One region of the Marinobacter shengliensis genome, then DNA from elsewhere that is predicted to be linked to it. Evidence: predicted binding sites of a transcription regulator. Region 1 holds the regulator's gene; each other region holds the start of a gene.
The links. Region 1 encodes FliA, which starts transcription of late flagellar genes. Its sites were predicted from a motif close to CTAAAGTTTNNNNNNNNNNNGCCGNTAA; they were not measured.

Region 1 (7,458 bases):
GTTTTCGACAGATCCAGATGGAAAATTTCAACCACGTTCACCAGGGGCAAGGCGAAAGACTGATCGCCCAGCATGATCATCAGCGTAGGCATGATCGCCAGGGTGAGCGGCACCTTGATAATAATGCTGGTGCCCTTGCCCTGTTCAGACACGATGTTGATCTGGCCGTTAAGTTGGCCGATCTTGGTTTTCACCACATCCATGCCCACGCCTCGGCCAGAAACATCGGATATCTGTTCCTTGGTCGAGAAACCAGCGGCAAAAATCAGGTTAAAACACTCGTTATCGGTCAGTCGATCTGCGGCGTCCTGGTCGTACAGCCCTTTCTCCACCGCTTTTCGGCGCAGAACATCAGGGTTCATACCCGCGCCGTCGTCAGAGATGGAAAGCAGGATATGATCCCCCTCTTGTTCCGCTGACAGGGTCACAGTGCCTGCACGGGGCTTACCGGCCTTTTCCCGCACCTCTGGCATTTCAATGCCATGATCAACGGAGTTTCTTACCAGGTGAACCAGCGGGTCGGACAGCGCTTCGACCAGGTTCTTGTCCAGGTCGGTTTCTTCCCCGTGCATCACCAGGTTGATTTCTTTCTTCAGCCCTCGGGCCAGGTCTCGTACCACCCGTGGGAAGCGCCCGAATACCTTTTTGATCGGTTGCATGCGGGTCTGCATGACCGCCGCCTGCAAATCGGTGGTCACCACGTCGAGGTTGGCGACCGCCTTGTGCATATGTTCATCTTCGCTCTCGGAGCCCAGGCGCTGCAGGCGATTACGGACCAGTACCAGCTCACCCACCATATTCATGATGTCGTCAAGGCGCTTGGTATCCACCCGCACGGTGGTCTCGGCTGCGGGCGCCGCATCTCTTGCCGGGGCGGAGGGGGCTGCCGGCTTGGCTTCCTGCCTGGCGGGTTCCGGCTGTTTTGGTTCCGGCTTCTTTGGCTCAGGCTTGGCCGCAGGCTCAGGTTTGGTCTCCGCTGCGGGGGCCGCACCAGGGCTCTTGCCTTTGCCATGCAGCTCATCCAGCAGGTTTTCAAACTCGTCATCGGTGATCAGATCATCACCAGTGGATGATTTTGCCGGCTCTTCTGGTTCCGGCTCCGGCGGGGTGTCGTTATCAACAACCGGGGGGCCAGCAAACTGGCCTTTACCATGCAACTGGTCCAGCAGGGCTTCAAATTCGTCGTCGGTGATCTCGTCGCCGTCTGACCCGGCGTCGTTGGCGGAGGTGTTTTCCGGTGCGGCCGCCGGCTGTTGCTCTGCACCTTTTTCATCGGCCAGGGCATCCAGCAGTTGCTCAAACTCTTCGTCGGTAATATCTCCGGAATCATTGCCCGCACCGGCGGCAGGTTCGGGTTCTGGCGTTGCCGGTGCCGGCGCTGCCGTGTCGCCTTCCGGCTTGGCAAGTTCATCCAGCGCAGCGATCAATTCGTCCGGAGCCGGAGTCGGCTCTTCACGGTTACGAACCTGATCAAACATGGCGTTGACGTGGTCCAGAGCTTCCAGCACCACGTCCATCAATTCGGAGGTGACCTTGCGCTTGTGGTTGCGGAGGATATCGAACACATTTTCCGCAGAGTGACAGCAGTTGACCAGCGCTTCGAGCTGCAGGAACCCGGCACCGCCCTTGACCGTGTGGAAACCACGGAAGATGGCGTTGAGCAGGTTGCTGTCATCCGGATGCTGCTCAAGATCTACCAGCTGCTCGGACAGCTTTTCGAGAATCTCGCCGGCTTCAACCAGGAAGTCCTGCAGGATCTCTTCGTCGGCATCAAACGCCATGCGTCACCCTCTATAATCGTTCAGAAACCGAGACTGGATAACAGGTCATCAACGTCGTCCTGCCCCGAAACTACATCATCACGCTCCTCAGCCTTGATCTGAGGCCCTACCCCTTTTTCGGCCGATTCTTCTTTTTCTTCAATCTGGTGCACGGTGCCGGTGAGCTGGTCCACGTGGCTGGCCATCACCACCAGGCCAAGCAGGTTCTCTTCGACTTCTTTCACAAGAGCCGTTACTTTCTGGATAACCTGCCCGGTAAGATCCTGGAAGTCCTGGGCCAGAAGGATTTCTGACAGGTTGCTGTACAGGGTATCGGAATCTGTGGCCAGGCCCGCAAAGAAGCGATCAATGCGGCCGTACAGCTCCCGGAATTCTGCCGGCTCCATTTCCCGACGACGCAACCGCTGCCATTCGTCTCGCAGGGCGGTCGCTTCGTCGCGCATGGTATGCGCCACCGGCATGCTTTCTTCGACCAGGTCCATGGTGCGATTAGCCGCCTGGCTGGTCATCTGGACAACGTAGGCCAGCCGATCCGAGGCATCGGACATCTTGGACAAGGCTTCTTTCTGCTCGGCACTGCGGGCGTCTATCTGAAAATTCCGGATAGCCTCGTGCAGGCTCCGGGTCAACCGCCCCACTTCCCGATAGAGGCTCTGGTCGCGAACTTCACTAAGCTCGTTGATCACCGACATCGCACGGGCGTAGTTACCGGAACTGATGCATTCGGCCAATTCGGAGCTTTGCTGCTGGAGCTTTTCGGTTACCTCCGGGTCGAGGCCCTGATGGTTCTCGTTCTTGTCAGTCATGACAGCCATCCGACCTCTGGTTACTGGATTCGCTCGAAGATCTTCTCAATCTTTTCCTTGAGAACGGCAGCGGTAAACGGTTTGACGACGTACCCGTTAACGCCGGCCTGCGCCGCCGCCACAATCTGGTCACGCTTGGCCTCCGCGGTTACCATCAGCACCGGCAGGTTCTTCAGGTTCTCGTCTGCCCGCACCGCCTTGAGCAGATCAAAACCCGACATGCCAGGCATGTTCCAGTCGGTCACCAGGAAGTCGTACTTGCCGCTCCTGAGCATGGGCAATGCAGTGTTGCCATCGTCCGCTTCATCCGTATTGGTGAAGCCAAGATCGCGCAGCAGATTCTTGATGATTCGCCGCATTGTGGAAAAGTCATCCACAATGAGAATTTTCATGTTTTTGTCCAATGGGACCTCCAGTCAGTAACACCCGGATTTCATTAAGCCTTTTGAAAGTCTAGCAGGCCGCTGCTTTAACCGCTTATTGTGTGGTGTTTGGCCGCGTTGTAAAGCGCCGGTTACCAAAATCTACACAGTTACGCGCCGCGCGGTCAGCGCCGGCCCGGTTTATTCTGGCTCGTCTTCCCGCCAATCGGACAACCGCCCCCTGAGACGAAGGGCCGCCTGGCTATGAATCTGGCTGACCCGGCTCTCGCTGACGCCCAGCACCGCGCCGATTTCCTTCAGGTTGAGCTCTTCCTGGTAGTAGAGGCTCAACACCAGCTTTTCTCGCTCAGGAAGCTCTTCGATTGCCTCTGCCAGGCTTTTCTGGAATGCATTTGATGAAATGCCATCCAGGGGATTATCGCTGGCCTCTGTTTCTTCTATCGGCAGCTCCCCGGATTCATTGAGCTCATCAAGGCTAAAAAGTCGGCCACTGTTGGCGTCTGCCAGGGAAGCATGATATTCCGACAGGTCAATGCCCAGCTCTTCGGCAACATCGACATCCTGGGCCTCGCGCCCGGTGCGGTCTTCAACCGTTTTGATGGCTGCCGCGATACGGCGGGCATTGCGGTGAACGGAGCGGGGAACCCAGTCGCCCTTGCGGATTTCATCCACCATGGCACCGCGGATACGAATGCCTGCGTAGGTTTCAAAGGTGGCACCCTTGCCGGTGGAATAGCGTTGTGCAGCTTCCAGCAGGCCAATCATGCCGGCCTGCATGAGATCTTCAAGCTGAACCGAGGCCGGCAAACGGGCCATCAGATGAAGGGCGATTTTCTTGACCAGCGGCGCATGCTCCTCAATCAGCTGAGAGGGGCCTTTTGCGCCAGCCTGATGGTAGATTCCCAGGTTTTTCGCCAATGTCATGTATCCGGTTTTCTTATAGGACTGGATTCAGATCAGACTTCGACGAGCCGCTCCACGAAAAACTCCAGATGCCCTCTTGGCGATGATGGCAGCGGCCAGCTGTCCACTTTCTCTGCCAGGGCACGGATCGCCAGCGACGCCTTAGCCCGTGGATAGGCATCCAGAACGGCCCGCTGCCGCTGAACGGCTTTTTTGACGGCTTCGTCGTACGGCACGATACCTACATATTGTAGTGCTACATCAAGGAAACGCTCGGTGACACGGGTCAGTTTTTCATACAGATGCCGGCCTTCCTGCTCATTTCGCACCTGATTCGCCAGAATACGGAAACGGTTGGTGCCGTAGTCGCGATTCATCAGTTTGATCAGGGCATAAGCATCGGTAATGGAGGTAGGCTCATCGCACACCACCAGCAGCAATTCCTGGGAGGCCCGCAGGAAACTGACGACCGACTCGGAAATACCGGCTGCTGTGTCAACAATCAGCACATCAATCTGGTCACCCAGCTCGCTGAAGGCGTTGATCAGCCCTGCATGTTCCATCGGGCTCAACTGGGTCATACGCTGGGTGCCGGACGATGCGGGGACAATCTTGATACCACCCGGGCCGTTGACCAGAACGTCCTTGAGGTCGCACTCGCCACTGAGCACATCCTGCAGATTGCGATTGGCGGTAATGCCCAACAGCACGTCGATATTGGCAAGGCCAAGGTCTGCATCCAGCAACACCACCCGCCGGCCTTTCTGGGCCAGCGCGATACCGAGGTTGACGGACACATTACTCTTGCCGACACCGCCCTTGCCGCCGGTAACCGCAATCACCTGAACCGGATGTGGTCTGCTCATACTGTTATCAGTCTCTTACTGCGTTCTTGTGTGGGCGCAAACGGCAGCGCACCGGCTGTACCACCGGGCCTCAGGCCCCTTCTGCAACGGCCTGGCCGTGCTGCATTGTTTTCAGGCGTTCTACGCCCAACCGCACCAGAGGAATGGCCTCTGCCCGGTGCAGGTCTTCGGGAATCTTCTGGCCATCGGTATACCATGCCACTGGCAGGCCGGTTTCCATGACAAAGCCCAAAGACTCACCCAGTGTCAGCGCTTCGTCAATCTTGGTCATGACGCAGCCTGCAAGGTTTGCCATCTTATAGCAATGCCACACGGATTTCATGATGCGCGGCTGGCTGGTGGCAGACACGACCAGATGGGTACGGATATTGTGATCGCTCCGGGCCAACTCCGCCAGCTGTTCCTGATAACCGCGATCCGAGCTGGTCAGCCCGGCAGTATCAATCAGAACCAGGTGCCGGTCTGACAATTCGTCCAGAATGTCATCCAGGGAATGACTCTCGTCCACAACCCGGACCGGAACATTGAGAATACGGCCAAACACAAACAGCTGTTCATGGGCTGCCACCCGGTAGCGATCGGTGGTGACCAACGCCAGGGAATCCGGCCCGTGCTCCAGTACATATTGGGCTGCCAGCTTGCCAATGGTGGTGGTCTTCCCAGACCCGGTTGGCCCCACCAGCGCATAGACGCCGCCGGCCTCAAGCCAGTGTTCCCGAGCGGTACGTACGCCGGTGGCCAGCATCTTCAGGGATTGCTTCCAACCGTCTTCCAACCTGCCGGCGCGATGCTGACGGGACAGAGAGGTTGCCAGCTCCGCGCCCAGGCCAAATTCCTGCAGCCGCTCTGCAAGCCTCTGCTGAACCGCATTGGATGCCGCGACTGCAGGCTTCTCGGGTACCGAGGTACGGCCGCTGACCATCTCTCTCAGGGAGTTGATTTCCGCTCTCATGCTCGCCAACTCATCCGAGTAGCCCGCCTCTGATCGGCCACCTGCATTGCCCACCGAGGTCGATCCACCAGCCAACTCACCTGACCAGTCGGCACCCGGCCGATCATCAGCCAGTGCACGATCATATTCCGCGCCGACACCCGCCCGCTTCTCCCGCACTTCGCGAATGCGACTGCGCGATCGGTTCAACTCTTCTTCCAACCGACGATGCTGGTCTGCCTGCAGCTCCGCCAGGCGCGAGCCGTTGGTGGCCTGTGCCGCTTTCTCGCCAAGGCGCTGGCGTGCCATATTTTCGTCATAGTCCAGGGCCGTCACAATTTCGACGCCTCCGTCCACCCGGCGATTGGACAAAATAACGGCATCCGGCCCCATCTCATGACTAACCTGTTTCAGGGCTTCGGCCATGGTCTTTGCAAAAAACCGTTGTACTTTCATAACGCTTCATCCTCCACCGGCGTGCCCGAATCGGGTGTTCGCCTTGCCCTGCCGGCCTTACTGGCCAACAGAGGCGACTATCGTGATCTGTTTGTTATCCGGAATTTCCTGGTACGAGAGCACATGCAAACGCTCTACCCCATAACTGGCAAACTTTGCCAGCACTGGCCGCAAGGGCCCGGAAACCAGAAGAATCGCCGGCTTGCCCAGCATTTCCTGGCGCTGAACACTGTCCTGAAGAGACCGCTGCAGCTTTTCCACCATGTTGGGCTCAAGCACCAGGCCAATATCTTCCTGTCCGCCGGATTGTTGACTCTGCTGAACAGACTTAAGCAATAACTGTTCCAGATCGGGATCCAGAGTGATCACCGGAATCTCGGCATCGTTGCCACAGATGCTCTGAACGATCATTCGGCGAAGCGCCTGGCGAGCCAGGGTGGTCAACAGTTTCGGGTCCTGGCTTCTGGGGTGCACGTTAACAATGGCCTCGGCAATGGAGCGCATATCCCTGACCGGCACTTCTTCCCGGAGCAGGTTCTGCAGTACCCGCAGCAGGACGCTCACGGAAATCGTCGTAGGCACCAGCTCCTCCGCCAGTTTCGGAGCCATTTTCTCCAACTGGTCCAGCCACTTCTGGGCCTCTTCATGGCCGATAAGTTCATGGGCGTGCTTTTGCAGAATCTGGTTAAGGTGGGTAGCCACCACCGTGCTGGCATCCACCACGGTATAGCCCAGGGTCTGGGCCTGGTCTTTCTTGTCTGGCTCAATCCAGATGGCATCCAGGCCAAAGGCCGGATCTTTGCCTGCAATGCCTTCCACCTTGCCAAACACCTGGCCCGGATCAATGGCCAGCTCACGTTCCGGGTGAATCTCCGCCTCGGCAATGGTCACACCCATCAGGGTGATGCGGTAGACGTTTGGCATCAGGTCCAGATTGTCCCGAATGTGCACTGACGGCATCAGGAAACCCAGATCCTGAGACAGTTTTTTCCGAACCCCCTTGATGCGACTGAGCAGCTGCCCGCCCTGGGATTTATCGACCAGAGGAATCAGCCGGTAGCCCACTTCCAGACCAACGATGTCAACGGTCGCCACATCATCCCAGCCCAGCTCCCGGGTTTCACCGGGCGCCGGCAGCGCCTGTCCTTCTGCGCCGGACCGATCCTGAACCACCTCGCCACCGGCACGGGGCGCTCCACCAGCCATGCCGCCACGACCGGCGTAAACGCCCTCTTCTTCCACAGTCTGGCTTTGCTTTTTCCAGATCAGCCAGGCCGCACCGGCGGCAAGGCTGCCCAATCCCAGGAAGGCAACATGGGGCATGCCCGGAAT
Region 2 (7,458 bases), 1.2 Mb from region 1:
GTTGTCGTCCAGGTCTGGACTTTGAAACAGAAAAGTAAACTCTGCGCGCCCCGTGAGCAGGTCAAGGATGACCCGCCGCAGAGGAAGCAACTGCGCACTCACGGGCACACCCGAGAGTTCTGATAACCGGTCCATCAGCGTAATCAGACTGCCTTGCAGTTCACCCTGATCATCCTGAAAGCCCCAGGGCCAGACATCCGGAATCGCAAACATCGCCGGCGAACTGGCTGGAAGGCTCTCGCTTGAGCCGACAACTTTATCACTAGCGCTGGCCTGGGCAGCTACAAACAGAAAGGCCACCAACAGCCCGCGAAAAAACGCCATATGTTCGACCAACGCTAACTCAAACCGCCTGCTGCTGGCTCACCACCTCATCACGAATGCCATCCCAGCCGTCTTTCACGGAACGCAGCAGGGTCAGCACTTCATCCAGCTTGGCAACGTCATTCTTGGCACTGGCTTCCAGCAAGGTGCGCTCCATGTAGTCGTATAGAGCCTCCAGCCGGGTGGCCAGCTCACCGCCCTTTTCGAAATCCAGGAACGCCCGCAGGCCACCGATAATCTCAATGGCTTTATTGAGCAACTGAGCCTTGGCTGCGTAATCCTTGGCCTGAATTTTGGACTTGGCCATGTTAATCCGCTCAATCGCGCCGTTATACAGCAGCTGAATCAGCTTGTGCGGGTCTGCATCGGTGATGCTGGTCTGAGTATTAACGCGCTGATAAGCCTGTAAACCGTTCATAAATAACCTCGTGTCACCGTTGTCCGGTATGCCATGGTTGGCTGACCAACCATCAGTATAGCTGAATTAATCGTTCTGCCGGTTCGGCGCCAGGGCCGCCAGCTGCTGAGTCACGTAATCCCGGGTATTGTTGAGCTGGGAGATCAGGGAATCCGCCGCGCTGAACTGGGCCACCAGACGGGCCTGATAGCTCTCAACCCGCAAATCCAGCTTGATTCTGTCTTCCTGGATGCGCTCCAAATCCCGGTTCAGGGCATCAGTCCGGGAGCTCAAGGCACCGTCTGCACCCAGAATGCTGGTAATCGTATCTACCGCACGTTCACTCACGCCTTCAATAAACTTCACCGAGCCGCGATTACCAACGTCACCACCGGTGATACGCACCTGAAGACCAGCGGCATCGCCACCGGCACTGTTTGCCAGGAACAGCACCTGGCCGTCGCCCTGGGCAGTCTGGCCGTTAATGGTACCTTGGACATCCTGGCCGGCGTTGCCGGTGGCGGTGTTCAGCCCCGTGACGTTGCTCAGCCCGGTCAGGCTCACATTGGAATCACTACCAAAGCGATTGGAGGTGAAGGTCAGCCCCTCTGCGGCATCATATGCCACCTGAACCGACCGCCCAGCTGCACTCAACGCAGTATTCTCACGAAGGGCAGTCTGAATGGCAGCGGCAAAATCCTCACCGGAATAATCACCTGCAGCAATCGAGACCGTTGTGGTGGTTTCACCATCCACCCGGAACGTGAAGCTGTTATCTGCTTGAACCTGAATCGCGTCTGCGGTGTTTGGGACAGAGTAATTAAGGCTGCCCCGAGTCGCCATCTGGGTAACATTAATACTGTAATCACCCGGGCGAGTATTAGAGCCGCTACGAACAAACTCCACCTGGGAATCGCTAGTTCTGCCCTGCTCGGCAAACAGAGCGGTTACATCATCCGGGTTTTCCCGAAGCTGCTGCTGAAACTTCTGACTATCAAACTGCAGCTCACCAGTACGAAAATCGGTGCTGATACCCACATCTGCCAGGCTCCGCACACTGGCGTTTTCCAGCCCGGGAATAATATCTGTTAAAACCCGCTTCAACTGGTTCTGAATGTTCCGAACCGTGGAATCCCCGGTCAGAATACTGCCCCGGCCGGTTTCGCTATCGAACGAAGACAGCTCACGAATAGTACCCTGCAGCTCGTTAAACTTATCCACGAACGCCTGAACACGCTCGGCAACCGCCGCCGTGTCCTGCTCCACTTTAATAGTGGACTTACCCTCACCGGTAATGTTGAAGGTCAGCCCGTCCACCACATTTTCAATGGTGTTGGTGGCCCGGCGAATTTCTACGCCGTTGATTTCCATCACCGCATCGCTCGCCGCAATGGTTTGGCGCATGCCATCCACGTTATCGGGATCTGCTGTGTCAAAAGCGAACCGGCTCAAACCCGGAGCGGCACCATCTTCAGTAACGGAAATATTCACGGCATTGGCTTCACCGGTCTCATCCGCAGACAACACCAGTTGGAAACCGTTGCCGGTATCAATTACACCGGCAGACACGCCCGCATTGGCCTCGTTGATGGCATTCGCCAGGCCTTGCAGGGTGTCGTTGGAAGAATCGATGGTGATGTTGGTGGTCTTGTCACCCACTTGAAGCGTCATGGTGCCACGGCCAACGCTGGTGGCATCCCGGTCGGCGAACACATCCCGGCTGGCCAGGGCCTGGGACTGCGCCAGACTTTTCACATCGAGGCTGTAAGAGCCGCGGCTGGCCTTGCTGGCATCCACCGACACATCAATATTGCTACCCGAGGACGTGGCCGAGAACGACTTCATCGCATCCGCAGAACCGAGCTGTCGCATAGGCAGGCGCAGCTCTGTGACGGCACTGCGCAACTTGCCATAGGCGGAAATGAGCGCCTCTGTGCGTTCCGTTTTCTGATCCAGCCGAACTTCCGTGGGCCTGCGCTCCGCAGCCACCAACTGGTCGACAAGATCCGACGTCAAAACGCCGGAGCCGATACCTAACGATGAAATACTGGCCATAACCGTGCCTCCTCAGGGGGGCGAATCTCTGTACTGATCAGTTTATCGGCAGCAGGCGGCAAAACTTTGCCTTTTTTCGGAAAATTCCTATGCCGATTTGTAACAGTGCGTAAACGCAGAACACCGCCGGCTCTTCTCAGAGGCGGCGGTGCTGAAATACCGTCGTTTTCATCCGCGCAAAAGCGGCAAGCTTTTACACCTTGATGTTAAACAACGTCAGCGGTTCGTCCTGCTGCAATTTTTCTGCCAACCTCATTGCCACTTCGTCCGGGATCTGGCGGATCACTTCCTGGGTTTGCTGATCAACCACCCTTACGATGGTCTGGCCCATGTCGTTATCCACTTCAAACTGGAGATCCCGCTGCACGGTTTGAACAAAGTCATTCAACTGGCTAACCGCCTCGTTCAGTTCCTTGCGCTGCTCTTCATTACGGGCCTGCAGCTTTTCAGCCTGCGAAGCCTGTTGAGCAACCTGGGGAGCCTGCACCTGGCGGGTACCGGCAGCCGAAGCAGCAAGGTCAGGGGCGTTCCGGCCCTCGGCCTGAGATGACGACATTGCCTTCGCCGGAGCCTGGGCGCCAGAGCGCACCAGTTTCAGGTCCGGGCTGTTCAGGTTAACGTCATTCATAGCTTTACCTCGCTATCCTTCAACGGCGGAAGGCCGGAACCCGAGGGCTCCGGCCGTTACCGCTATGCCCCTTACTGCAGGAGGGACAGAACCTGCTGCGGACGGGCGTTCGCCTGAGCCAGGACGGAGATACCGGCCTGCTGCAGTACCTGGGATTTAGCCAGGTTGGCAGTTTCTGCCGCGAAGTCAGCGTCCAGGATACGGCTGTTGGAGGCGCTGAGGTTTTCCGAGGTTGTTGCGAGGTTCGCAATAGTGCTTTCAAAACGGTTCTGAATTGCACCCAACGCGCCTCTGAGCCCGTTGACTGTAGTGATTGCAGAATCGATCCGCTTGATGGCATCGTTAGCGTTAGCGACAGTATCAACCTTAACACTCGACAGCGTGCTGGTGTCCTTTGCGATAACGGTGTTATTGTTGGCGAAACCAAGAGCTACACCATCTCCAGCAATAGTAATTTTCTCAGAAGCACTTAAGGTTAGCTTTCCGCCGTTGGTAGCAGTCGCCCCGGCAGTCGTCCCAAGTGTAGTGCCAGCAGCTGCAGTCAAACCACCACCAGCTCCGCCGGCAACAATCTGGTTAATAGTGATATCACGCCCATCCGCAGCTGTCAGAGTCAGATCCGACCCCGAAAGTGAGGCGACAACACCTGTTTCGCTAGATTCAGCATTAATGGCGTCCTTAATCTGCGCTACAGTAAGCACCCCATTATTTTCCTGATCCTGATCCAGGACAGTAACACCATTAATCTCAAGCGTGTAGTTCGCACCCGCTCCTGTGCCAGTTGTGTCTGCAATGGTGAATTCAGCTGTAGTTTCTGCCTCAACCGTCAAGCCAGCAATTCCAGCGCTTTTAATCGCCTCAGCTTTAGCAAATGCACTACTGGAGCTTTGACCAGCCTCAGTTCCAGCCACTGAAGCCCCAATATTAACTGCTGCGCCAGTACCTACAGCGATGGTACCTGTACCTGAGGTGGAGTTGCCGTCAACACGATTAGCGCTTTCCTGCTCAGCAATTTGCCCAATCTGACCAGCCCGAACCCCTTGACTCAGGTTGATCGAGATTGTCTCACCTGCGTTGGCACCGACCTGGAAAGCATCTGTTCCAAAATTACCATCCAAAACCTTCAGACCGTTGAAGGACGTCTGGCTGGCGATTCGATCAATCTCCGCAATCCGCTGCTGGACTTCAGCGTTCAGTGCCGACCGATCAGATGCGCTGTTCGTGGCGTTTGCCGATTGAACCGCGAGCTCACGAATCCGCTGCAGGTTGTTGGTGATCTCATCCAGACCACCCTCTGCCGTCTGGGCTAGAGAAATGCCATCATTAGCATTACGGGTCGCGACATTCAGACCAGAAATTTGAGATTGGAAGCGAGTGGAAATCGCCAGACCGGCAGCGTCGTCCTTGGCGGAGTTGATACGCAGGCCGGAAGACAGGCGCTGAAGAGCCTGATCATTCTGACCCTGAGACTTGCTCAGTTGGTTCTGGGCGTTCAGTGAAGCGACGTTAGTGTTAATACCGAGAGCCATATTGCTTCTCCTTCGACAGATGTCGTTATTTCATGGAAAAGGTCTGGCGCCCGGTTCTCAGTTGGGAGCGCCGCCCTGTTATTCCACTTAACGGCACCCCACCCGGTTGCTTTAGAAAAAATTTCAACGATTTTGTAAAGGAATGTAAAACGTCGAAGTTGAGCCCCGCGACTCTCTTTGAGAGAACCCCATGGCACGGCACTGCGTTAGGCTATCTTGACGGATACGAAACTCGTGTTAGCTTGTCATTACAACTATTGATTCAAATAAAGGAAAATTTATGGATATTGGAACTTTGAAAAAGACTTATTGCCACCTTCTGCAACTCCTTAATGAAGTTGTGAAAAACGAACAACTAGCATCCAAAGAATGCATAGTTACAGGTAACTCCAATTTACCCACGCCTTGGGCGCCAGTCTTCGATAACCTACTTAGCGCACTTGCGGAGGCAGAGATACAGCTAAAGGAAGCTGGGGTGGAGCTATCGTCTATTAACAGCAGTAACTATTACTAAGACGGCAAGCCTCAGGCTGCATAAAGCTCCCTCTGGCCCGTCAACACGGATTGCCGAAAATACGGATTTGTTAAAGAGGCCTTGATGATCAAGTCAACGGGCCGATTGAGAAACGCCTCCAGCCCAAGTTTCAAATCAAAGAAAGCAGCGGCTGTTTGTCGAGCTGACGAGTCGGCATCAAAAGACACAAGAAAATCCAGGTCACTTTCCTCCCGGAAACGATCCGTTGTGGCCGAACCAAAAACCGCAAGGTGGCTGACATGATGACGCCTACAGAGTTCTGCAAGGTCGCCGACGTGTTCTTTGAATATATCTGGAATGGGGTCTCTGCCATGATGCTCTACCCGGTCACGAGAATGCTTAGACTCTATCATAGCCCGATAACAGAGCCCCATATACCTTTGGGGTCAGACCCCAGGACATTTGGTGGAGTGAAATGTACCAACGCAACTCCACAAAACCGGCAATCCTTTTCCCATCCCCCACGCCAACTTTCCGGCGCCAGGCATTACCCTGCTCAAAACCTGATCTAAAAACCATCAATTAAAACAGGCATGTAAAGCCACTTTCTTAAAACTGGCACACCCTTCGCTTGGTATCCGGCAAAACGGCAATTTAACGAATTTCCGCCGGCAAGGGTTCCCCTCTCAGTGGGCACTAGGCTACCGGCACCTCTGAGCAGGAGAATAGATATGCCTCAGGTCATTAACACCAACATTGCGTCGCTGAATGCTCAGCGCAATCTGAATGCTTCGCAGGGCGATGCCAACGTGGCACTGCAACGGTTGTCTTCTGGCCTGCGGATTAACTCTGCCAAAGACGACGCCGCTGGCCTTGCCATTTCCGAGCGCTTCCAATCCCAGATCGCCGGCCTGAACCAGGCCCAGCGGAATGCCAACGACGGCATCTCCCTGGCGCAGACGGCGGAAGGCGCGATGGACGAGATTACCAATAACCTGCAGCGGATTCGGGAACTGGCGGTTCAATCGGCTAATGCGACGAACAGTATTTCTGACCGACAGGCACTGAACCAGGAAGTGCAGCAGCGGATTGAGGAGATCAACCGGATTGCCAGCCAGACTTCCTTTAACGGGTTGAAGGTGCTGGATGGGACGTTTGGAACTCAAACTTTTCAAGTTGGCGCAAACACCGGCGAAACAATAGGCGTTAGCGGACTGGATTCGCGGGGTAGCCAGCTGGGTGCGACAGTTGGCAAAACAACGAACTTCAGCTCACAACTTGTCCCATTCCCTCCAGTAGAAACAAATGCCCTCGGTCTTGATTACGAGACAAACGTGAGCGGGGACCTAATTATCGACGGCACAACCGTCCCCATTACTTACACTGGTGCCGGTGGAAATGACATTGAGGACCTGGCGGCAGAGATACAAGCACAACTCACTACTCCATTCCCGGGACTTACGGTGACCGGAGACACTGCGAACGATACCCTTATCTTCACAAACGAATCAGGGGAGACCGTGCAAGTCGCCATAAACCTAACTGACACCGACACGCCAGCTAGCACCTTCGCTCAGTCTTTTGAGTCTACGGGAGGATCACTCGCAGACTTTTTTACAGCGAATGAGGAGGCGTCCATCGACTTTACGGTAAATGGTATATCCTTCACGGCTGATAATGTCACCTCACTCAACGACGTTATTGGCGCCATCAACGCCCGCTCAAACGAAACGGGTGTCGAGGCTAATCTTGATCGAACCAATCAAGAGATAATTTTTGCATCTCAGTTCGGCGAGGATATCGCTGTTCAGTTCACCGCTGATCTTGACGGTGATGGGGTGGATGATATTGATGTAGACGAAACGTATGCTGCAGCGACCAATACCGCCTCGTTGAACACCACCGATATATCGACTCCAGACGGTGCTGACCTTGCAATGATCACCATCGATTATGCGATCGACAAGATTAACAGCTTCCGCGCCGAGCTAGGCGCCGTCCAAAACCGCTTCGAGTCCACCATCGCCAACCTGAGCACCACATCAGAAAA
Region 3 (7,458 bases), 1.1 Mb from region 1:
CCTGCTGCCAGCTGAGTTCAGCCGGTAGCTGTGTGAGAACCGGGGTGATGGGGTTGAGCACCGGGGCCGGTGGTAGCCGGCGGATGTTCATGGGGATGGCGCTCGCGGTGGATACGCTAGCGCCATAGCCCGCAGGAATCCGGCGTACCTGGCCCGGCTGGCCGAAATCAACCACGCCCTCGGTTACCTGTACGCTGCTGCCAGAGGGGGATGTCTGCATGGAAAACACGGTACCTCGAACAGCGGCGACCGCTGACGGGGTTTCGATTTCGAATCGAGCACCATCTTCCAGCACCGGTTTTACTCGGGTATGCACCTCGCCCCGTTGGAGGCGAACACGGGTATCTGCCATGCCGGCTTTGCCGTATTGGGTGAGGCGGTTGAAAATGAGTCTGGAATTGGGCGCCATGCGCAGCTCAGAGCCATCAGCCAGGACGATAGTCGCGGTGCCGGCAGAGGAGATCACTTCATCGCCCACCCGGATGACAGAATTTTCGGTCAGTGGCGTTTTCTGGCCGGTGGTGCCAGATACGTGCATAACATTACCGCTGGCGGAGCTAACCCTGGCAGGCTCGGGCTGGCGCTTCAACCAGGCCAGAGGAATGCGAATTTGTTCCCCGGCAGACAGTCTGGCGTTACCGGGGAGGTTGTTGTATTGCAGCACCTGGCCAATGGTTACCCGGTCCATCAGCAAGGACTGGCCGATGTCGCTGAGTGTCTCACCGGAGCGGAGCGTATACACCCATTCCGGGGCGCTTTCCGATTGCTGGGCGGGCGCGGCGGAAGAAGAGCCTCGGGCAACCGATATCTCGGCGGCAGCCACGCCGGGCAGCAGGCTGGTTACAATCAACAGGAGCAAACCTGTGACGCTTTGGCGTTTGCGGTCAAGCATTGGTTGCACTGTCTTCCCGGGGCTCGTCAGCTTCAGTGGCTTTGATCGCTTCCAGGCGATAGCCGCGCTGGTAAATGGTCTTGATGCGGAATCCGTTCTCCGGGTTTACACCCAGCCGACGGCGTAACCGGCTCATGTGGGTATCAACGGTCCGGGTGTTGATATCCCGGGCAAGGCCCCACACGCGTTCCAGCAGCATCTCGCGGGTCAGGAGCCGGCCCTGGTTCTGAAACAGGAACAGGGTGAGGTCGAAGTCCTTGTCGGTCAGGGTAAGCGGTTCACCGTGCAGCAGGATGATTCGTTGCCGGGTGTTAACTTCAAACGGACCGTAAACCAGCACTTCTTTGTCGCTGTCGGGGTTGCTGCGGCGGGCCAGGGCATTGATCCTGGCGGTAAGCTCGGCCGCCCGGGCTGGTTTTGACAGGTAGTCGTCGGCGCCGGCATCCAGCGCCCGGACGATGTCGGCCTCGCTGTCCCGCTGGGTCAGGAAAATGGCCGGAATGGGCCAGTCCAACTGGGCGCGCACATTCTCCAGTACGTCGATACCGGTCATGTCTGGAATCTGCCAGTCCAGGATAATCAGGTCATAACTGCGGTGCAGAACGGCACCGAGAAAGGCCTGACCGGTGGGGAAGCTGTCACAGTGATGACCCTTCTCGGAGAGAATGGCTTGAATGTGTTGCGCTTGTTCGTGTTCGTCTTCCAGCAGAGCAATGCGCATTAAGCTTGGCCCTCGATGGTGTTGCCGATTTCGTGGTCTTGGCACAGAGCGGAGTGAAAATCCTCTGCATTAGAGGCCAAGTATCCCAAAAAATGAGGCTGCGTTCAGTAGTGATATGTAGAATTCCGTAACTACAGCGCAGGCTTGCCGTTGGCGTCGTTCACTGTTTGTCGGCAGGCGGGGAAATTACTGCAGCCCCAGAACCAGCCTTTTTTGCTTTGGCGCCTCACCAGGGGTGAAAAGCAATGGGGGCAGGGCACGGGTTTCTGCCCGGTTCCGTCTGCCGGTGCACTGTCTTCCAGAGGGCGCGTGCCGTTACATTTTGGGTAGCGGGTGCAGGCAAAGAAACGTCCGAATTTTCCTTCCCGCTCGACCATGGGCGCCCGGCACTTTGGGCAATGCACCGACGTTTCGCTGACCGGAGTTCCGGTCGCATCGGGCGCCCGATGAATGAATTCGCGGATTTCCTGCTTTAGCGACTCCAGAAATGCCCTGGGGTCGTCTTCGCCACGGCGGATGCTCTCCAGTGTTGCTTCCCAGACCGCTGTACGGTCCGGGGTACGGATAGTGTCCGGCAGCGCCGCAATCAGCGCCTTGCCTTTGTCGGTGGCGCGGATGAATCGCTTTTCCCGGTACAGGTAATCTCGCCGGAACAGTGTGTCGATAATGGCGGCGCGGGTGGCTTCCGTGCCAAGGCCATCGGTCTCCCTCAGGGTTTTACGCAGTTCCGGGGCCGCCACGAAACGAGCGATGTTGGTCATCGCCGACAGCAAGGTGGCATCGGTAAAGTGCTGGGGTGGCTGGGTTTTGCGTTCGGTTACCGTGGCGTTGCTGCAGGTGACCGGCTCACGACTCTCCAGCCTTGGCAGCGGTGGTTTTTCCGGCTCGTTGTTGTTCTCCCGAAGTTTCAGCTCCAGGGCTTTCCAGCCGGGGGTGAGTATCGCCGTCTCGGTGGCCCGGAATCTGTGTTCCTGAACCTGCACCGTCAGTTTTCCCTCACGGTGAACTGCATCCTGGGCGAACTGCATCAGATAGTAGCGGCTGATCAGGTTATAGATCTTTTCCTCGGCGGCCGTCAGCTTGCCATTCGGGGTAGGGCGGACGGTCGGAATGATCGCGTGGTGGGCGTCCACCTGTTTGTCGTTCCAGGCCGCGGAGCGCCGGTTACTGTCCAGTTGCCCGGTAAGCGCTTCCAGCTCGCCGGATACTCGACCAATGGCGCGAATCACCTGGTCCCGTTGATGAAAATGTTCCTCGGGCAGGTAACGGTTGTCGGACCGGGGGTAGGTGATCAACTGGTGCCGTTCATACAGATTCTGGGCGGTGTCCAGCACGTCTTTGGCTCCCATCCGGAACAGTCGCCCGGCTTCTATCTGCAGTGCCGACAGGGACAGCGGCAGGGGCGGTGGTTCGGGCCGGTCCCGGAAGCGGGACTCTGCGATGGTGCCGGGCCGACCGTTCACGGCATGGGCAATTTGCTCGGCCACATCCCGGCTGAGCAGGCGTTTCTCTTCGTCCAGATGGTCTCCATAGGCTTCATCCGGCAGCCAGCGGGCGGTAAACGGGCGTTGGTCCGCGTCCTCTTCGGATGCCTGGAATTGTCCTTCAATGCGGTACCAGGGTTTGGGCTCGAAGTTCTCGATGGTATTGTCCCGCTCCACGACCAGGCCAAGCACCGGCGTTTGTACTCGGCCAACCGAGTAAACGCCGTCCTGACCCTGTTGCTGGTAGCTCAGGGTGTAGAACCGGGTGAGGTTGATACCATACAACCAGTCGGCCCTTTGTCGGGCCAGGGCGGAATGGGATAGCCGGCGGAATTCCTTGTTGTCTCTCGGTGCCTGAATGGAGCGCGCAACGGCGCTGGGAGTCAGGTCGTTAATCAGTACCCGCTTGACCGGAACGGTGGTGCCAACGTAGCGCAGCACTTCGTCGACGAGGAGCTGGCCTTCTCGGTCGGGGTCGCCGGCGTGGGTGATCATGTCGGCCTGTGGAATCAGGGATTCGAGCACCTTGAGTTGCTGTTTTACGCTGTCTTTGGGGATAAGCTGCCATTGTTCCGGGAACATGGGCAGGTCTTCCTGGCGCCACTTTTTCCATGCCGGGTTGTAGCGCGCGGGCTCGGCCGGCTCCAGCAGGTGGCCGATGCACCAGCTGACGGTGGCGGCTTCCTGGCCGTTTCCGCAACGGATCCAGCCCTGGCCTTTCTGGTGCGGGCCGGGGAGGGCGGCGGCGATGGCTCTGGCCAGGCTGGGTTTTTCGGCGATGTACAGGTGCATGGTGTTGGCGGTTTGCTGAGTGGCATCGGAATGTGTCTGTTTGGGGCTTTTGTGTCAAGGGCTTCGGGCTTATCGTTTGTTGTGTAGTAGACTGGTTGTGTTGGGGGAGGCGGCTGTGGTGACTTAAACGGACGGTTGTGGAGTAGTTATGAAAGTTCAGAACGCAATTGAAGCAAAACTTAAAGACGGGTTTGACGCGCAGCTGCTGGCTGTGGAGAACGAGAGCCATATGCATTCGGTGCCGCCGAATTCGGAAACCCATTTCAAGGTGACGCTGGTGTCGCCGGAATTTGCCGGTCAGATGAAGGTTAAGCGGCATCAGGCCATTTATAAAGTGTTGGCGGATGAGCTGGCGGGGCCTGTGCATGCTTTGGCGTTGCATTTGTATACGCCGGAGGAGTGGGCGGCCAGTGGTCAGGCGGCGCCGGATTCGCCCGGTTGTATGGGTGGGTCTAAGGGCGATGACGCCATGGCTGAAAAATTGGGACAGGGAGTGAATTCATGAGTCAGTTTTTCCAGATCCATCCTGAGAATCCGCAGAAGCGGTTGATCAACCAGGCGGTTGATATTCTTCGTAGGGGTGGGGTGATTGTGTATCCCACGGATTCCGGGTATGCGCTGGGTTGTCACCTGGGTGACAAGCAGGCGGCGGATCGTATCAAGCGTATCCGGAAGCTGGATGACAAGCATAACTTTACGCTGGTGTGCCGGGATTTGTCGGATATTGGTGTGTACGCCAAGGTGGATAACACTCAGTACCGTTTGCTGAAGACGTTCACACCGGGGCCGTATACGTTCATTCTGCCAGCCACAAGTGAGGTGCCGCGCCGGTTGTTGCATCCCAAGCGTCGGTCTATTGGTGTGCGGGTGCCGGATAACGAGATTGTTCGGGAGCTGCTGGGCGAGTTGGGCGAGCCGATCATGAGCAGTACCCTGATTCTGCCCGATGAAACTGAGCCGATGACCGATCCCTATGAAATCCGGGATGTTCTGGAACACGAGCTGGATTTGATCATTGATGGCGGGTTCTGTGGGATGGAAGCGACTACAGTGGTGAACTTTCTTGGGGATGCGCCCGAGGTCACCCGGGTTGGTAAGGGCGATCCCGCCCCGTTTCAGGTTTAACGGTCAAAGACCAATGCCACCCGGGTATCAGGCCCGGGTGTTCAGGTTGAAGGCGTAGCGTTGTACGCTGTTACCGAAGTCGGGTTGGCCGCTGTTGGCGTTGCGTTTCAGGCTGTCGTAACGGTGGATGACATCCTGTAATCCGTTGAACTGCTGGTTGTCGCTGAGCAGTGAATCCAGTAGGGAGTTGTTCACGCCGTAGGCCTGATTGAGCTTCAGGGCGTTATCCATAAAGTGCAGTGTCGGTTCGCTGACGCTCAGCCGACTGAAGGCTTCCCGGAAGCCCCGGTTGTTGTTCAGGTCCATTTCAATTCTTTCGCGAAGCTCCTCGGGCAGCTTCCCCTCAACTACCGCATTGCCGTTCTCACCTTTTCCCACGCTCAGGGCCGTTGCCGGGTGCAGGTTGTACTCGGCAAGTTTGTGCCGGAGGGTTTCACGAACAAAGGAAAGATCCTGTGCAACGGTCTGTTTGTACTGGCCGAGTGGGAGCTTGCGAGCTTTCAGGCTGCCGGGGTCCAGCTCTGACTGCCCTGACGGGGTAAAGCGGTCATCACCCGGGCTACCGGCGGCTTCGGGTTGCTTCGTGGCAGCGGGTTTCTCACCATCAGGGTTGGCTGCCGGTGCCTGGCGGCTGTCCATGGCTTGCTGAAAGCGTGTGCTGGCTTGTATCAGGGATGTCAGCAAAGACATGATGTATTTCCTCCTCGGCGGTAAATAACTGCCGGAAATCCGTTTATGGGTTGTGTTTGTGAGTAATAAGCAGGTTTTGGGCCAGGTTGTTCTTGAGGTTCGGCAGTCTGTACTTGCGCGGAAATGTAAAACTTTGCAACGAGTGTCATAGGGATCGCATCGGGCTGATCTGGGTCATATAAAAATTGACGTATGTCTATAAAGTTATGCCCGAAACTGCCGTCATAACAGATGGTTGTTCAGTTGATCTTCCGCTGCCGGGGTACCATGAAAAAACAACACTCGATCCGTTTTCTGCTGCTTGCGGCCCTGGCCGTTGCGTTTTCCATCATTTTGGCGTTTACGGTTGTCTACAGCGCCCATTCGCAGCGCGCGCACCTTGAGGAATACAGCCACAAGTATGTGGATGGGCTGGCAAAATCCTACTTTGACGGACTCAACACCATGATGGTCACCGGTACCATCAATAACCGGCAGGTACTGCGTGATCGGGCGAAGGCTTCCGAGGATGTTCTGGATATTCGGGTGGTGCGCAGCGATCAACTGAATGCGATGTACGGCGCCGGCAATGCGGAGGAGAGACGTCGCGAACCTGAAGATCTTCGAGCATTGCGTGGCGAGCGGGTGGAGCTCTACTCGGCAAATGACCAGGGCCGGGTTTATACCCTGATTGAGCCGGTTATTGCCGAGGCAGACTATCAGGGGGTGAATTGCCTCGGCTGCCACCAGGCCCAGGAAGGGGAGATTCTCGGTGCCATCCGGGTGGACTATTCCCTGGCCCAGAGCGACGCCCGCCTGCAGCAGCAGTTGCTGGTGGGTGGTGGTGTTCAGGTGGTCATTTTCGTTGTGATTTTCTTCCTGACCGCGCTGGTCCTGGGGCGGCTGGTGTTTTCCCGGTTGCGCAGGCTCCATGACCGGATGGATGAAATATCCCGGAATTCGGATCTATCCATTGAGCTGGACGTTAGCCGCAACGATGAAATCGGTTCACTGTCCCGCGCCTTTAACCGAATGGTGGCGAAGATTCGGGAGAGCATGCATACGGTGATGGACAACGCTGCCCAGGTTGAATCAGCGGCACGGACCATTGCCGGCAAGGCGGAAACCACGGAACGTGAAGTGCTTGCTCAGCGTGACAACACCGACCAGGTGGCCAGCGCCACGACAGAGATGGCGGCATCCGCAGTTCAGGTGCGGGAGAACGCGGTGAATACTGCTCGCAAATCCGCAGACACAGCGAAGGCGGCGGAGACCGGTGAGCAGTTGGCCCACAACGCCGTGAAGGGTATTGAGACACTTAACACCGAGGTGCAGAGCGGTGCCCAGCGAATCGAACAGCTGGATCAGCGCACCACCGAGATGGCCACCCGTCTGGAGCTGATTTCCGAGATTGCAGACCAGACCAACCTGCTGGCACTGAACGCCGCCATTGAAGCCGCCCGTGCCGGTGAGCAGGGCCGTGGATTTGCCGTAGTGGCTGATGAAGTGCGCGCGCTGGCGTCCCGCACCCAGGCGTCCACGGAGGAGATTCGCCACACCATAGATGGCCTGAAGAAAGAGGTGGTGGATTGCGTGGGCACCATGCGCCATGCCTCTGAACTGGCGCAGCATCAGGTGGAGTCGATTCTGAAAGTGGAAACGGAATTGCAGACCATTGCGGCGGCGGTGCGCGAGATCACTGGCCTGAACGAAGAAATGGAAAGCGCGGCCAACGAACAGAGCGATGTGTCGGAATCCATCAATCACAACGTGAT
Region 4 (7,458 bases), 950 kb from region 1:
TGCTTGTCGAGGAATTGCCTGACCAGTTCGTGCTTACCCGCTCCGGATGGCCCCAGTACAAACAGGTTAAAGCCATTGGCCTCCATGCTGGCGCCAAACTCCATCGCGCGCAGCAGGCGCTCCTGCCCAAAAGGGAGTTCCAGTTCCTCCAGCGTTGCCGTTGTCTCAAAGTTCAACTTGTCCAACGGGCAACGGTGGTAAATCTGGTCTTCGGTTAACGCCGCAGGTAGCGCCATTGTTCCTCCTTACTTTTCGCCGTCCAGCTTGTCCTGGGTACGCAAATCAAAGTCACTGGCATCATGCCGCTCGTGCAGCTGGGAAGACAGTTCACCCCAGGCTCGGTTTACCATACGGCCACGTTGCACCGCGGGGCGCTTGGCCAGCTCATCTGTCCAACGCAAAATGTTCGTGTAGGTGTGGGCCTCCAGGAACTCCGCCGCCTCGTACACCGTGTTCTTCACCAGCGAGCCATACCAGGGCCAGATCGCCATATCGGCAATGGTGTATTCGTCACCGGCGATGTACTGATTGTCCGCCAACTGGCGATCCAACACATCCAGTTGCCGCTTCACCTCCATGGTGTAACGGTTGATCGGGTACTCGTATTTTTCCGGGGCATAGGCATAAAAATGCCCGAAACCACCACCCAGGATCGGTGCGCTGGCCATCTGCCAGAACAGCCAGTTCATCGTCTCTGTGCGCCGGGCCCGGTCTGTTGGTAAAAAGGCACCGAACTTTTCCGCCAAATAGACAAGAATAGATCCGGATTCAAACACCCGCACGGCCGGATTCTCGCTGCGGTCCAGCAACGCCGGAATCTTGGAGTTCGGGTTTACCTCAACAAACCCGCTGCTGAACTGATCTCCTTCCATGATGTTGATCAGCCAGGCATCATACTCTGCCTCCTTGATACCCTTCTCCAGCAACTCCTCAAACATCACCGTCGCTTTCACGCCATTGGGCGTAGCCAGGGAATACAGCTGGAATGGATGCTCCCCCACCGGCAACGCTTTGTCGTGGGTAGGCCCGGCAACGGGACGATTAATGTTGGCAAACCTGCCACCGTTACTGCTGTCCCATTTCCAGACCTTTGGAGGCGTATAGGTTGAATCACTCATGTTTGGTCTCCGATTGACGGTGAGTAAGCTATTGACCGACTTTACCTGATTGCCCCTGCCGTTAGCACCTGTGTTCGCATTGAGAATGCGCCGGATCAAATCCGGGAGGTACCGACAGGCTATACTGGTCGTGATCTGTTGTTTACGAAGGGAGTCGTATTATGGCTGCATCTGCGCTATCAGGCGCTCCGGTATTTCACACCCGCGGCCTAACCAAAACCTACCAGCAGGGTGAAGTGCAGGTGCACGCCCTGCGCGGAGTGGATCTCGACCTTTACGCCGGTGAACTGGTGGTCATGCTGGGTGCCTCCGGCTCTGGCAAATCGACACTGCTGAATATTCTCGGCGGCTTGGATATACCGACCAGCGGTGAAGTCCGGTACCTGGAAACGGACCTTGCCCGGGCCACCGACAAGGAACTCACCCGCTACCGCCGGGATTACGTGGGCTTTGTTTTCCAGTTCTACAACCTCATCCCAAGCCTGACCGCCCGGGAGAACGTCGTCGCTGTTACCGAAATCGCCCGCAACCCCATGGCGCCGGACCAGGCACTGGAACTGGTCGGGCTTGCCAACCGGGCCGATCATTTCCCGGCCCAGTTGTCTGGCGGCGAACAGCAACGGGTTGCCATTGCCCGGGCCATAGCCAAACAGCCTAACGTATTGCTGTGTGATGAGCCCACAGGCGCCCTCGATTCCGCTACAGGTGTTCTGGTACTCGATGCCCTGGAGAAAGCCAACCGGGAAACCGGCACCACCACGGTAATCATCACCCACAACGCCTCTATTGCCCTGATGGCAGACCGGGTGATCACCCTCTCAGATGGTCTGATCAGCGGTGAGCAGCACAATGCCCACCGGCAAGACCCGAAAACCCTGAGCTGGTAGCGCCATGGCTCTCTTTGGTACCAGCATCCTCCACACCAAGCTGCGCCGCGAAATCTGGCAGATGCGCGGCCAGATGCTGGCCATTGCCCTGGTGATTGCAGGCGGCATCGCGGTTTGCCTGTTGTCGCTGGTGAATTACGCGTCGCTCACCGCAACGCGTGACCAGTACTACCAGGAACACCAGTTTGCCGACGTGTTCGTAAACCTCAAACGAGCGCCTACACAGGTACTGACGCAAGTTTCTGAAGTCCCCGGTGTCACGCGCCTGAGCGCCCGGGTAGAAGGCGTTGCCAAACTCGACGTGGCCGGTTTTCAAGACCCTGTATCCGCACGGCTGGTTTCAGTGCCTGCCACCGGACAACCCGCCGTCAATCAACTCTATCTGCGACAAGGGCGGTTACCGGATGCCAGCCGCACCGACGAAGTGGCGATTATCGGAAGCTTTGCCGATGCCCACAACCTGCAACTGGATGATCGGATAACCGGCATTATCAACGGCCGACAACAACGGCTGACCATCGTGGGCATCGCGGAATCACCGGAATTCATCTATGTCATTCCACCCGGTGGGATGTTGCCGGACTACGAGCGATACGGCGTCATCTGGATGCCCGAGGAGGCACTCGCGTCCGCCATGGACATGCGAGGGGCCTTTAACAGCCTGGTACTGCAAACAGCCCCTGATCACCCAGTTGAGGATGTGATCGACCGCCTGGATCGGTTACTTGACCGCTACGGCAGTGCCGGCGCCTTCAGCCGTGAAGACCAATTCTCTCATCGTTTTCTGAGTGATGAGCTTGAGCAGCTCAAAGCCATGGCCACCATCTTCCCTGCTATTTTCCTGGGCGTTGCCATGTTCCTGCTGAACGTGGTGGTCAGCCGGTTGATCAGCACTCAGCGAGAAATCATCGCGGTGCTCAAGGCCTTTGGGTACAGCAATCAACAGATTGGCTGGCATTACAGCCAGTTGGTACTCGTTATTGCCCTGATTGGACTGGCCATTGGCACCTTAGCGGGGCTTTGGCTCGGGCGGGCGCTGGGTGAACTCTATATGGACTTTTACCGCTTTCCCGAACTGCTGTTCCGAATCAACCCGCTATGGGTGTTGCTGCTCGCCGCCACCAGTTTGGGCGTCGCGTGGCTTGGCGGGTGGCGCGCTATTCGCGCGGCTGCCATGCTGCCTCCAGCCCAGGCCATGCAGCCGGAAGGCCCGGCCCGCTTTCGAATCAGTACACCGGAACGCCTGCTGGGCTGGGTCCGGTTTACCCAGCCGTCTCGCATGATCGTACGGCACCTGTCACGGCGACCCGGCCGAACCCTGCTCTCGATCACCGGGATTGCCATGGCCACCGCGATTGTGGTGGTGGGCAATTTTCAGTTCAGTTCGGTCTCGCTGATGGTGCACACCCAATTTGCCAAGGTTCAGAAACAGGACCTCACCGTCAGCCTGACAGACCCGGTGAGCCAGTCAGCTATGTACGGCTTAGCCCGGCTTCCCGGCATCTGGTACACCGAAGGCCGGCGGGTAACGGCGGTAGAACTGATTCACGGCCACCGGCGCTGGCGAACCGCGCTGACAGGCATCCCTGACAACGCCAAACTGCAATTTGTGGTCGACCACCAGCTTCAGGACGTCAACATCCCCCAGGCCGGCATACTGCTGACTGATTTCCTGGCAGACTCATTAGGCTTGCGCCCCGGCGACACGGTGACCGTGCGTGTACTGGAAGGCCAGCGCCCTACCCTGAACCTGCCCGTTTCCGGCGTCACCAGCGAATTTCTGGGCGTGGGTGCCTATATGAACCTGGGCGCCATGAATCGGGCGTTGAGAGAAGGCCCCGTCATCAACCAGATACTGATGAACCTGGACCCAGACCTCACCGAAACGGTCTACCAGGAACTACGCGACACACCCAAAGTAATGGCCCTGAATCTACGCCAGGCCATGCTCGACAGTTTCTTTGAAACCCTGGCCAAAACCTTCCTGACCTACACCTTCATTATCAGCTTGCTAGGCGGCTCCATCGCGTTCGGCGTGATCTACAACACCGCCCGAATCTCACTGGCAGAGCGAGCGCGAGATCTGGCCAGCCTGCGTGTGCTGGGATACAGCCATAACGAAGTGTCCCACATACTATTGGGGGAGCTTGCGGTATTGTTGATATTGGGCATACCACTGGGCTGGGCCATCGGCACTGGGCTTGGCCAGCTCGTGGTAACAGCCATGCAAACCGAATTATACCGGGTGCCACTGATCATCACCGGTAAAACCCTGGCACTGGCAGCCAACGTAGTGATCGCCTCTGCCCTGATCTCCGGCTTCATCACCTGGCGCAGGCTCCGTAAACTGGACCTGGTGGCCGTACTGAAAACCCGTGAATAAACTCAACTTGCAGGGAACACCTCATGGCCGTGCGTAACCACATAACCGGCAAAAGACTTTTCTGGTCACTGATGGCAGCACTGACCGTGGTGACTTTCGCGTTTATCCTGAGGCCAGAGCCGGTTTGGGTAGACCTGTCTACCGCGCAACGGGGCCCGCTGGAGGTAACCGTGCGGGAAGAAGGTAAAACCCGGGTAAAAGACCGCTATCTGGTGTCATCACCGGTAACCGGCTTTGTACACCGGCTTGAGCTGGACGTGGGAGACACGGTTATCCCCGGGGAGTTACTCACCCTGATCGACCCCATGCCCGCCAGCATTCTGGATGCCCGCAGCCGCGCTGAAGCAGAAGCCCGAGTCGCTGCCGCCCGCTCTTCGCTCCAATCCATCCGCCAGAAGGCCGCCGCGGCGGAGGCCGACGCAGACTTCAGCCAACAGGAATACCAGCGATTACTGGCACTAAGACCGTCCAGCTTTGTCTCGGACGAACAGTTGCAACAGGCCAGAACCACCGCCGCTCGTGCCCAGGCTATCTTGCGCTCTGCCAGGTTTGATGAAGAAGTCGCCAGCCATGAACTCGCTGCTGCGCAAACCCGGCTGCAGGTGTCCAGCGCCACCGCCAACGGAGGCAAACCGGCAGAGCGCGTAGCGGTTCGTTCCCCCATTCATGGTGCTGTGCTCGGGCTGGTCAGGAAAAGCGAAGGCATTGTCCAGGCCGGAGAGCCATTACTGGAATTGGGAGACCCGGGCACCCTGGAAGTGGTGGTAGACGTACTGAGTTTCGATGCCGTGAAACTGGAGCCTGGCCTGGCCACCCGCCTGACAGGATGGGGCGGCCCCACCCTCAATGCGGTTATCCGGCGAGTGGAGCCCGTTGGCTTCCAGGATGTCTCAGCACTTGGTGTTGAAGAACAACGGGTAAAAGTTATTGCCGATATGCTCAGCCCCCACGAACACTGGCAGCTTCTGGGCGATGGCTACCGAGTGGATGCCGAGTTTATTCTTTGGCAAGCCGAAGACGCCCTGCAAGTGCCAGCCTCCGCCCTGTTCCGCCACAACAACGGGTATGCGGTTTTCAAGGTTACTGGAGACCGCGCCAATATCCAGCCAGTGGAGGCAGGCCACGGTAACGGACTAAGCACCGTCATCCTGTCGGGGCTCAATGAAGGCGACCGCGTTGTGCGGCACCCGGGGCGAGGGCTGAATGATGGAGATCGAATCCGGGTTCGTTGAGCCTCTCTGGTAACGGAGTGTCCTTGCACTGAGCAGAACTAACCGATGCCGTTTAATTTCCTTCCAGACTGACCTCAAGAGTCAGCCGCCCCGGCCGTTAACAAGGAACTCTCTCTTGTTGGGGTTTCCCGATGTTTAATAGCCAGCTCAAAAAAGAACTCGAAGACCAACGTGCAGAATTGGCCATGCTGCGCCAGCTGACGCACCAGATGGACCGAGGCATGCTGTCTATAAGGCTCGATTCCAACTTCTGCGTCTGCGCGGTAAACCAGGACTTCGCCGACACTCTGGGCTACCAGTCAGACCAGCTTCTTGGCCGACCGCTGTCGGATCTTGTTCCGCCCTATGTCTCAAAGCTGCCCTGCTTCCATAACTTCAACAAGGCAATGGCAGAATTCGCGCCGGTTAGCGACAACTACCGCTACTTGAGCGCCAGTGGCCCACTGGTGTGGCTGAACATACACTGGTTTCCCGTGCGCGGGGCGGATGGCAAGCTCGCTTACGTTCAAGGCTATGCCCGCGACGTCACCGAAACCGTGGAAGGTGGAAAAGAAAGCGAGGCCTTCATTGATGCACTGATCCGTTCCACCGCGGTTATTCAATTCAACCTAGACGGCACGGTTATCACCGCAAACAATCAGTTTCAGCGGGCCATGGGCTATCAGCTCAACGAACTCGTTGGCCAGCATCACCGCAAATTCTGCACGCCAGAGGAAGCCAACTCCCCTGAATATGACGCCTTCTGGAAAAAACTTAATAACGGAGAGTACGTGGCAGACCGCTTCAAACGGATCGACAGCCGTGGCCACGAGGTATGGCTGGAGGCCACCTATAACCCGGTCTACGATGCCGAGGGTAACCTCTCCAAGGTGGTAAAGTTTGCCAGCGTGGTCACTGATCAGGTCGCACGGGAAGCCGAAGTACGGGAGGGCGCAAGCGTGGCCTACGACGTCTCACAGCAAACGGATATCAGCGCCCAAAAGGGCACGACCGTGGTCCAGGAGACCGTCGAAACGATGCAGAATATAGCAGCTCAAATGCAGGCCGCGACTGAAAGTATCGAGGCCCTGAGCAAACAATCACTGCAAATCAACTCGATCGTGCAAACCATTGGTGGTATCGCCGCGCAAACCAACCTGTTGGCGCTAAACGCAGCGATTGAAGCTGCCAGAGCGGGCGAACATGGGCGCGGATTTGCCGTGGTTGCTGACGAAGTGCGGCAATTGGCAGCCCGTACCAGTCAAGCCACGGATGAGATTGTGAGCGTCGTCGAGAAAAACCAGGTGCTCTCGGATGAAGTCATGCACCAGATGTTCCGCACCCGGGAGAATGCAGAGCAAGGGCTGGAACTGGCCAATCAGGCGGGTGAAGTGATTCTGGAAATCAAGGAAGGCGCCAAACAGGTTGTGGACGCTGTTGAGCGCTTTGCCAAAGAGTTGTAAACAGCTCCCGAAGTGTCATTTGAATATCAACTGAAACTACCGCTCAAAACCCGAATCCGAAACCGAGGCCCACGAGGGTGCCATTGATTTCAGTGTTGCCCTCAAGCGTAAGCGCCGTATAAAACCGGCTACCTCGTCCAACCAACTGAGTAGACCAGGCAACCCCGGTGTCCCGGCGTACCTGCCTTGCCTCCCCAACCTGTTGTCTCAGGGTTTCCTTGATCCACCCCGGGCCACCACCAATCCATACCTCAGCAGCCCCCTGGCTACTGCTCCGGCCCCACGCACGGTATTGATAGAGTAAGGCATGCTCGCGAATAGTTCGGCCCTCGCTGTCACTGGAATCGCAATCGGACCGGAGATCACACAGCGTGATGACGTCTTTAAAAGCCGACC

Region 2: a site for FliA is predicted at 5,021-5,048, ahead of QUE75_RS12820 (flagellin N-terminal helical domain-containing protein). Genes of this name have one in related genera too.
Region 3: a site for FliA is predicted at 5,903-5,930, ahead of QUE75_RS12515 (methyl-accepting chemotaxis protein). Genes of this name have one in related genera too.
Region 4: a site for FliA is predicted at 5,694-5,721, ahead of QUE75_RS11730 (methyl-accepting chemotaxis protein). Genes of this name have one in related genera too.

What each region holds. Positions count from the first base shown of each region.
Region 1 is NZ_AP028062.1:1,602,092-1,609,549, reverse strand. It holds gene QUE75_RS07335 (chemotaxis protein CheA) at 1-1,781, opposite strand, end outside; gene QUE75_RS07330 (protein phosphatase CheZ) at 1,802-2,587, opposite strand; gene cheY (chemotaxis response regulator CheY) at 2,608-2,991, opposite strand; gene QUE75_RS07320 (RNA polymerase sigma factor FliA) at 3,151-3,894, opposite strand; gene QUE75_RS07315 (MinD/ParA family protein) at 3,927-4,739, opposite strand; gene flhF (flagellar biosynthesis protein FlhF) at 4,810-6,126, opposite strand; gene flhA (flagellar biosynthesis protein FlhA) at 6,184-7,458, opposite strand, start outside.
Region 2 is NZ_AP028062.1:2,793,175-2,800,632, forward strand. It holds gene QUE75_RS12800 (substrate-binding periplasmic protein) at 1-324, opposite strand, end outside; gene fliS (flagellar export chaperone FliS) at 344-742, opposite strand; gene fliD (flagellar filament capping protein FliD) at 809-2,776, opposite strand; gene QUE75_RS12815 (flagellar protein FlaG) at 2,970-3,404, opposite strand; gene QUE75_RS12820 (flagellin N-terminal helical domain-containing protein) at 3,476-4,933, opposite strand; gene QUE75_RS12825 (nucleotidyltransferase family protein) at 5,459-5,821, opposite strand; gene QUE75_RS12830 (flagellin) at 6,140-7,458, shown strand, end outside.
Region 3 is NZ_AP028062.1:2,728,122-2,735,579, reverse strand. It holds gene QUE75_RS12545 (FecR domain-containing protein) at 1-892, opposite strand, end outside; gene QUE75_RS12540 (response regulator transcription factor) at 885-1,613, opposite strand; gene QUE75_RS12535 (DNA topoisomerase III) at 1,745-3,889, opposite strand; gene QUE75_RS12530 (BolA family protein) at 4,038-4,394, shown strand; gene QUE75_RS12525 (L-threonylcarbamoyladenylate synthase) at 4,391-5,014, shown strand; gene QUE75_RS12520 (hypothetical protein) at 5,042-5,704, opposite strand; gene QUE75_RS12515 (methyl-accepting chemotaxis protein) at 5,972-7,458, shown strand, end outside.
Region 4 is NZ_AP028062.1:2,553,490-2,560,947, forward strand. It holds gene QUE75_RS11705 (Lon protease family protein) at 1-236, opposite strand, end outside; gene yghU (glutathione-dependent disulfide-bond oxidoreductase) at 246-1,118, opposite strand; gene QUE75_RS11715 (ABC transporter ATP-binding protein) at 1,280-2,005, shown strand; gene QUE75_RS11720 (ABC transporter permease) at 2,010-4,388, shown strand; gene QUE75_RS11725 (efflux RND transporter periplasmic adaptor subunit) at 4,412-5,620, shown strand; gene QUE75_RS11730 (methyl-accepting chemotaxis protein) at 5,752-7,062, shown strand; gene QUE75_RS11735 (hypothetical protein) at 7,106-7,458, opposite strand, start outside.